Regions from separate parts of the Paenibacillus xylanexedens genome, predicted to be linked through region 1. Evidence: riboswitches for the same ligand, from Rfam matches in the RefSeq annotation. Region 1 holds a riboswitch; each other region holds the start of a gene.
The links. A riboswitch is a leader RNA that binds a small molecule or an ion and turns the genes downstream of it on or off. The one in region 1 is predicted to bind cyclic di-AMP.

Region 1 (2,203 bases):
TTAAAGGCATTTCGGTGGAGGAAATTGCTGCAATAACAACCAAAAATGCCATGGAACGATTTGGGATTCGTTAAAAAAACGAGCAAATGAGGTGAAAAAGGCAGGTAAGCGGAGGTAATTTGCCCTTTGATCCAAATAAATCAAGAATATTACAATATTTTAACCAAATATTCAGAAAAACGTACTTGATCAACGCTTTACAACATGCATCAAAACAGGATATCATCTTTTCAGTGAATTGTTGTGCGGAAAATTGGACAGATGTTCGGGGGATGAACAAAGGGACACTTTCCGATGAAACAACATTACTTTCATGAATCAGTCTCGCTGAGTCTCCGTTAACGGAGAGCGGGGGAACCAATAGGGCTTAAACATCGGTGTATTTAGCCGATGCGCAACGTTCGCTGACCCAAAAGCAGCGAAGGGAACTGCGAAGCCGTATTTGATTTCTTCTTTGGGTCTCGGGGTGAATTCAAGGGCGTCCGCCATGAGCGGGTGACCCAAGATAGGGCGGCTCTCTTTCGCCCGAACCCGACAGCTAACCTCGCAAGCGGAAAAAGAGAGGCAACCTCGTGCATGAATTTCCGATATTCAAAATCATTCGGAAGCCACGAAAGAGTTCCTCTTACACTCTTTCTTTGGCTTTTTTGTTTTTGAATAAAAGAAATATTGTCATCATACGGTAGGTATTCAGGAGGATGACATCATGTTGCGAAGATTGATTCATGGTGCAGAACCGGATTATGTTGGTCCAATCTGTGTTCTGTAGAAAATTTGGTATAGTCACGTCAAAGACATCATGCATTACTTTAGACGGCGAGGCTATGAAGGAGGACGGAGAAGTGGGCACATTCCAACCAGAAGAGACCCATGAGTCACGATCATCCAGTAAGTCTTTCGCGTTGCGGTGGAAGCATGAGAACATGCGTCAAATGGCATTGATCGCGATTTTCTCAATTGCGCTTACAATCATGATCTTGTTAGTCGTTTACGGTCAGGCCGGGAAACAAATTTCACTGGTTATTGATGGCAAAGCTCAGGTGGTAGAGACTCGTACAGGAATGCTTCAGGAAATGCTGGAGGAGCAGTCGATCACAGTCAGCCCTCACGATAAGGTATCCATGTCCATGAATGGGGCGTTAACAGATGGAGACCGAATCGTTATTGAGCGGGCCGTTCCAGTTAACATTACGGCAGACGGAGACACCAAGACTCTCTATACAACCGATTCATCGGTAGAAGATGCAATTCAAAAATCAGGTATTCAAGTTGAAAGTAATGATAAAGTGTATCCGGCGCTTGGAACTGCGATCAAAGCGGAGATGAAGATCCGTGTAGTGCGCGTAACAAAGCGTACAGTGGATGTAGAGCAACCGATCGCTTACAAAGTCATTAAAACGGCTGACCCTAGCTTGTACAAAGGGGATAACCGTGTCGTTGTGAACGGCAAAGAAGGCACAATTGTGCAGCATATCGAAAAGGTATTTCAGGATGGAGAATTGGTCTCCAAAAAAATGGTCGGCAAATCTGTCGCGAATAATCGTGTAGATAAAGTGATCGCTGTCGGCACCAAAGCAAAACCGGTCGTGAAAGAACCTGAGATTCAGACCGTATCGGCTCAAACGTCAACAACCAAAAAGGCTACAACAACGAACTCGAAGAAAACATCTGCCTCGGGCAGCAAAGTGATTACCGTATCCGGGACTTCTTTTAAATACTCCAAAGTACTTAAAAATGTATCCATGACTGCCTACTCTTCCGAAGAGCCTGGCATTGGAACTAAAACAGCTTCCGGTACTCGTGTAACGGAAGGACGCACCATTGCGGTTGATCCCAAAGTCATTCCAATTGGCTGGTGGGTATATATCGAAGGTCTGGGATTCCGTCGTGCGGAAGATACAGGCGGTGCCATTAAAGGCAACAAAATTGATGTGTATTATGACAGTGTGAAGCATGCCCTGAATTTTGGACGTAAGAAAGGCAAGACGGTCTACGTGATCGGTCCGGTGAAGCCGGAAGCGAACTAAAATCGTTTTACTTTGAAATGGGAATGCTATAAAATAGTTGCATGAATGATTCATGCGGAATATGCGGCGGAGGAGTCTGAATTCAGTCTCCCCCGCCGTTTGGCAGAGAAGAGGATATTCCTCTTCTCTTTGCGTTAGAAAGGAAGAAATGGAACATGATAAAAGAAGTCATTGTG
Region 2 (2,203 bases), 2.4 Mb from region 1:
ATAGCCGAGAGGGTGTGCTACAAGCCATGACATTGATGAATGATAAAGTTCATGCCTACAAGGATCAGATTGGAGCATTAAGCGATGTACTGCCAGGTGTGGTGAAGTCGTATCATGAGTTTACCGGAGAATGTTTCCAACCTGGCGTGATTGATGCGAAGACAAAACAATTAATTGCGCTCGGCATTGGATTGTTTGCCAACAATGAGGTATGTACCTTCTACCATGTAGAAGAAGCCCGTGCCAAGGGTGCAACAGATCAGGAGATCATGGAGACCGTAGCCGTGGCCGGAGCTGTTGGAGGAGGACATGCCCTGTCTCAGGGTGCGATGCGAGTGCAGAAGGCGCTGCATTAGTAAGTAATGCAACATACATTTTTAAGTGCAAAAAAGGCATCCGGTTAATAACCGATGCCTTTTTGTATGTGAATCACATTTTACCTAACATTTTATCGTACATAAACTGTCCAGTTACCCGACGTGCTGTTACATAGCGGTCATTGAAGTATGGATTCGATAACTTCGTGATGCTTACACCTTTACTGCTGGAGGCATGAGCGAATTGTCCACCGCCGATATATACACCTGTATGTGAAATGCCTTTGCCCATCGTATTAAAGAACACCAGATCACCTGTCCGAACATTGCTTTTGGCTACCGGAGTACCTGCTTTGGCTTGCTGTTGCGAAGTTCGTGGCAATTCAATGCTGTATTTGTTGAAAAGATATCTCATAAAACCAGAACAGTCGAAGCCGGCTACAGTTGTGCCACCCCATTTGTAAGGAATACCTGTCATGTTGTTCACTACGGAGTTGATACTGCTTGCCTCTGTGCTTGTTGCCCCGGATGTAAATAATACAGCTGCTCCAAAAATGGAGATAATCAGTTTTTTCAAAATCAATGTTCTCCCTTCGATGCCTACGGAGTTAGCTAAGGGTTCGGTAGAAGGTTCCCTATATTTCCTATGTATAAGAATAATTCACCCAAAATGGTTCCCCCGTTTTCAAACATGAAACTCGGCAATGAATAATTAAGTTTTTGTAACTATTTGAAACTATATTGCATAAATGCGTAATTGTCAAACCCATTTAAACCCTTTCTTAATACCTCAATGTTAGCGGAATTAAGGTTTTTATATGAAAGAAGGGATCAAGTTTGGGTATCATTCATGACAAAAACGTCATTATTGATTCGTTTAAGACGAATTTGGATAAATAAATAGGTTTGTCATGAGTTAAAAGAACTATTCCGTTATGTAGAATTAGAGAGATTATATTCATTAAGTTGCATATATTGACAAAAATCGATTTTTTGCATATTATCTGATTATCCAATCCACATATTGGATTAAAATTGATTTTATTATGCGATAAATACAAATAAAGGAGGTTTAGAGGCGCGTATCCTAGGTAAAGTAGAAGTGGGAGATTTATAAAAATGAACATAGGAGAGTGTTACATTTGAAAGCGAAGAAATTAGTTACTTTTGTCCTGGCATGCACCATGGTGTTCTCAGCAGTTGGAATGGCAGTTCTCCCTGTAGGGACGGTATCTGCTGCGGATGCATCGGGTACAACAGCGAGTATTTCTGATATTTTGAAGAACCAGCTGCCGGATGGAGGTTGGAGAAAAGATTATAAACAGACAAGTGGAGAGTGGGCGAAGTCCACGATAGACAACAAGGCTACATACTCAGAAATTAGAAGATTGGCGAAGGAATTTAAAAAGACGAATGATCCGCGTTACTCCACAGCTGCAATCAAAGGAATTAACTTTTTGATCAACATGCAGTATTCAAACGGCGGGTGGCCACAAGTTTACCAAAGCTCCGGATACCACAAGCATATCACTTACAATGATGATGCCATGATTAATGTAATGATCATGCTGGATGAAGTAGCAGCACGCAAAGGTGATTTCTCTTTTATCGACAGCACACTTGCTAATCGGAGTAAAAATTCAGTTGCCAAAGGTGTGGAGGCGATTCTGAATACACAAGTCGTTTCAGGCGGTAAGCTGACAGCATGGGGACAACAACATGATTCCAGTTCCCTTAAACCAGCGAGCGCAAGAATCTACGAAGTGCCATCGCTGACAGCTGGAGAGAGTGTAACGATTGTTAAATTTCTGAAAACCAGACCTGCTAACGCTAAAATTACCGCATCCATTAAAGGAGCGGAGGCTTGGTTTAACAAGGTGAAAATT
Region 3 (2,203 bases), 1.7 Mb from region 1:
CCAGGACTCTGATTGGCAATAATGCCAATGTGATAATGCCGTGACAACTGCTGAAGAACAGAATCCGCTGAAGGAAAAGGACGTTCAAGATCTTTTTGAAACTTCAGCTTGTCCTGAATCTGTTTCTGATGCCCCTCGTCTTCAACAAATGTGCGAATCGCCACTCTCATAGGCCATTGCTCATATTTTCGGTAACAGTTCGCGAACAGTTCGCGTACCGCCTCAATTGTCACCGGATACCCCAAAGCACAAGCTTCACGGACGAACTGTCCGATAATATCATCAACCGGCTCCCATTCATCCACCAGTGTATCTCCAACATCAAAAAACAACCACTTTAATCCACCCACATCCGGCACGCCAATTCCTCCTTGTAAGCATAAAAAAGAAGACTCACCATCTTGCATGAGTCTCCTCAAACTTCCGTTTATCGATACATTCAATTATAACAGGCACCTCACACCTGAGCAATCACAAGCTATGGCATTAACCATTGAGGAGAAAGCCAACTTCCCCATTGAGCGAATATACAATCCGGTCTGCGCCCATGCCCCGATAGATGCCCTTAGGATGACTCTGCTCCGTAATGACGCACAGGGATTTCGATGTCCATGAACGGCAGATCTGTAAATAACGACAGGTCAGATTCAGGCTGTTCTCGAAAATAAACACGTTGCCTACGCTGCCCTGCGGCAAAAACCATTTTTGAGCTGCAGCCGTATTCATGCGAATGACATGTTCTACTCCGATTCTACGGAGTCGGCGCTCTTCCCCTGCACTGTTGGTTAGAACGGCAAACGGCATTTTTTTGTACATCAGCAATTTGATAAATTTGCGTCCTGCTTCATTTGGAGCAGTCACTAAGATCATCTCAGTATCCATCATTCGTTCCTCCCTTGGCGTGAAAAGACAACAAAAAAGAAGCGTGGGGGACCAAGGCCTCCCGAACGCTTCTTAAAGAATCCATGGCGAAAACGCCATGAACCAGCGTACGGCTTGTTGCCTCTCCCTTTAACGCTTACGAGGTTAGCTGACGGATTCGGGCGCGAGAGTCGCCCTATTTCCGGCTGTCACCGGAAAATTCACCCCATGAATGCCTACTGTCCTGGACAGCGCATTCCGTTGGTTCCCCCGTTTTCCACTCATGAATGAATGGAAACTCAGCGATTAAAACATCGTTCGTATATCTTAAGATAAGATCGAGCGATATTATCGTTTGTTTCGTTTTTCATATACAATTTAGTTTAAATTGAAATTACGTTATGAATCATACACCCGTGCCATGACGGTGTAAAGTCCTCACAGATCACCGAATCGGCAGATTTTTGCCAATACTCATCCATAATAACGCTTACAATAAGGTTATACTCTATCCATCTCTTCAAGGCTATCTAATTCTCACTCTGACGAAAATCACTTCGCAATTCATTCACGTATTCTGCACAACTTGCCTGTTTTGATTCTTTTAACACCATATAAGTTTTGCATTATTTAATTGTAACCAATATAATAGAAGATATAAGAGTAAATAAATGGAGGCGATTTAGATGACAGTCTACGATTACAAAGTGAATACCCTTCGCGGTCAAGAAGTTGAAATGTCCGACTACCGTGACAAAGTGCTCCTGATTGTGAATACGGCAAGCTCATGCGGACTTACCCCTCAATTCAAAGGTCTGCAAGAATTGCAAGACAAGTTCCAGGATGCGCCATTTGAAGTCCTTGGTTTCCCAAGCAACCAGTTTGCACAGGAAAAAGGATCTTCCGACGATATTGCCGAGTTCTGTCAGATGAATTATGGCGTGAGCTTCCCCATGTTTGAGAAAATTGATGTGAACGGCTCAAGCGCTCACCCTCTTTTCCAACACCTTAGCACAGAAGCTCCTGGCCTGCTCGGCTCCAAAGCAATCAAATGGAATTTCACCAAATTCCTCGTGGATCAGAACGGACAGGTCATTAAACGTTATGCTCCCAAAACAACACCGGACAAGATTGAAGAAGATATCAAGAATTTGCTGCAAAAATAATACATTGGCCACCCGTAGCCGGAAGGTAGAGCACCATTGCCCCGGTAATGGATGGCCTTTTTTTCTCAACTTTGATGTCATACTGTTCGCAAAAGACAAAAAAAAAGAAGCTTTCCATTAACGGAAAGCTTCTTTTTAATCGTTCATATGATGCGGTCGAGAGGACTCGAACCTCC
Region 4 (2,203 bases), 3.0 Mb from region 1:
TGGGTAGTCGTGCTGAGAAACATCCGGATCTGGTGAAACGCATCGTTAAGGAAGGGCATATGGTTGGTAATCACAGCTACAATCATCCTGAATTCAGTAAGCTGTCGATGAATGCCTTTCGCAAACAAATTTTACATACCGGGGATATTATTCGACGTTTGGCGGGATATACGCCCAAGATGATTCGGCCGCCTTATGGAGACATTAATGAAGAACAGCTGCGATGGGCTGCCAGACAACACTATAGCATTGTGAACTGGAACGTAGACTCCCTGGACTGGAAAGGCCTTTCAAAGGAACAGGTGAAAGATAACATCCTGTCTGCCGTGAAACCTGGCTCCATCGTTCTGCAACATGCTGGAGGCGGTGTAGGATCAAATCTGAACGGTACGATTGAGGCTTTGCCTGAAGTCATTGAGGAACTACGTAATCGGGGATATGAACTGGTCACCTTGGACGAAATGCTGGGATTGCCAAAGGCCAAAGATTAGGATGACCGTGATAACAAATAATGAGAATATTAAAAGGGTGCTGTTCAATCGCGAATTAGCGACTGGCAGACACCCTGTTTGAATTCATTTTAAATGTTATTTTCTCTCTACTTCAGAATATACAGTTCGATATCCTGAAATCCAAATGAGCTTACGGACTGTTTGCTACCCGGGATAAAGATATCAATCCGGTGACCTTTGATTGCACCGCCCACATCACGTGCTGTGGCTACAAAAGCTTGTTTTGGCAATCCTGGATGGCTATGACCAGTTACCAGTACTTTGGTTCCAAGTGGAATTACACTTGGATCAACTGCAATTGTGCCCAGTTCAAGGTCATTTCCGAAATAATCGACTGCACCCCATCCTCCATTTTCAGACGGATCTGCAGAGTATGCCGTTGCTTTTACGTTCACAGCTTTGCTGTAATCGAATGTCTTACCCCAGGCTTGAACCACTTTGTTATCTGCGTTAACGTCCAAGCTCGCTGTAGTAACAGTCTTCGCTTGGGTCTTGCTCTCCGTTGCCGCAGCGGCTGCTACATTGTTTGCCTTACCGGGAATCGTAATTTTCAAACCACCATAAATGTTGTAAGCCGAAATGTCGTTGTTTGCTTTAACCAACGTGTTGAGTGCTACTCCATAATGTTTTGATAAGGTGTAGAAGGTATCCCCTTCTTTGGCCACATGAACTGAATCGGCGTGAGCCGGAACGGCTTGAATGAGCATTGCTGTTGTCAATAATGCTACTGCTGTTTTGGCTATACGTTTCTTGTTAATCATGGTCTTCCTCCCTCATTGTGCCTGCGAAGTTAGTTGTCGGATTCGGATGAGGAGCCCACCCTATAGGTTCTTCATTACATTTAAAACGTTATGTACCCCTAATTCACCCCAAGCAGTGTGCTGTAGATCTTCCCCCTGCACAATCTGCATCGTTACATCCCCCGCACTCCCTGTCCGGAAGTTTCGGCAGAGTTCAATATATCACAATATTGTAACCTGAACTTGTAGTAATTCTTACCAAATGGTTTTCAACGTGTCATTATATGTAAGAATACTGCATACTTTAGAATTGTTGGACGACCCGATTCCTTTACATCTGGTAACAGAATAGTTACTTTTCAAATCTATAAGTGATTAATGCGTGCAAAAAAATAGCGTTACCGACTCGAAGTCAGTAACGCTATTTGATCACTTCGTTTAGAGTACTTTCGCAAGAAAATCACGTGTACGTGAATTTTTTGGAGCTCCAAACACCTCATCAGGTGTTCCCTCTTCCACAATAACCCCGCCATCCATGAACAGGATCCGGTCTCCCACTTCACGTGCAAAACCCATCTCATGTGTTACGATGACCATCGTCATCCCGCCTTCTGCAAGACGTTTCATGACATCCAGCACTTCGCCAACCATCTCGGGGTCCAGTGCCGAAGTAGGCTCGTCAAACAGCATCACATGCGGCTGCATGGCCAATGCTCTAGCAATGGCGATCCGCTGCTTCTGTCCACCGGACAGCTGATTCGGGAATGTATCTTTTTTATCGTACAAGCCTACGGTGTTAAGCAGATCAGCGGCAATTTTCTCCGCTTCCTGAGTGGATAGTTTCTTTACTTTAATCGGAGCAATCGTAATGTTTTGCTCTACAGTTTTGTGTGGGAACAGGTTGAAGTGCTGGAACACCATGCCCATTTTCTCACGAGTTGCGTTAATGTT

Region 2: another riboswitch for cyclic di-AMP. It lies ahead of BS614_RS14270 (C40 family peptidase); the one in region 1 lies ahead of BS614_RS03175 (resuscitation-promoting factor).
Region 3: another riboswitch for cyclic di-AMP. It lies ahead of BS614_RS10950 (HAD family hydrolase); the one in region 1 lies ahead of BS614_RS03175 (resuscitation-promoting factor).
Region 4: another riboswitch for cyclic di-AMP. It lies ahead of BS614_RS21075 (3D domain-containing protein); the one in region 1 lies ahead of BS614_RS03175 (resuscitation-promoting factor).

What each region holds. Positions count from the first base shown of each region.
Region 1 is NZ_CP018620.1:754,395-756,597, forward strand. Features, by position in the region: gene BS614_RS03170 (TatD family hydrolase) at 1-74, shown strand, start outside; cyclic di-AMP (ydaO/yuaA leader) riboswitch at 316-569, shown strand; gene BS614_RS03175 (resuscitation-promoting factor) at 843-2,027, shown strand; gene rnmV (ribonuclease M5) at 2,183-2,203, shown strand, end outside.
Region 2 is NZ_CP018620.1:3,174,419-3,176,621, forward strand. Features, by position in the region: gene BS614_RS14265 (carboxymuconolactone decarboxylase family protein) at 27-356, shown strand; gene BS614_RS14270 (C40 family peptidase) at 430-894, opposite strand; cyclic di-AMP (ydaO/yuaA leader) riboswitch at 900-1,031, opposite strand; gene pelA (pectate lyase) at 1,451-2,203, shown strand, end outside.
Region 3 is NZ_CP018620.1:2,499,822-2,502,024, reverse strand. Features, by position in the region: gene BS614_RS10955 (HAD family hydrolase) at 1-359, opposite strand, end outside; gene BS614_RS10950 (HAD family hydrolase) at 487-885, opposite strand; cyclic di-AMP (ydaO/yuaA leader) riboswitch at 1,001-1,176, opposite strand; gene BS614_RS10945 (glutathione peroxidase) at 1,548-2,027, shown strand; tRNA gene BS614_RS10935 (tRNA-Leu) at 2,179-2,203, opposite strand, start outside.
Region 4 is NZ_CP018620.1:4,827,891-4,830,093, forward strand. Features, by position in the region: gene BS614_RS21070 (polysaccharide deacetylase family protein) at 1-491, shown strand, start outside; gene BS614_RS21075 (3D domain-containing protein) at 599-1,273, opposite strand; cyclic di-AMP (ydaO/yuaA leader) riboswitch at 1,276-1,472, opposite strand; gene BS614_RS21080 (amino acid ABC transporter ATP-binding protein) at 1,691-2,203, opposite strand, start outside.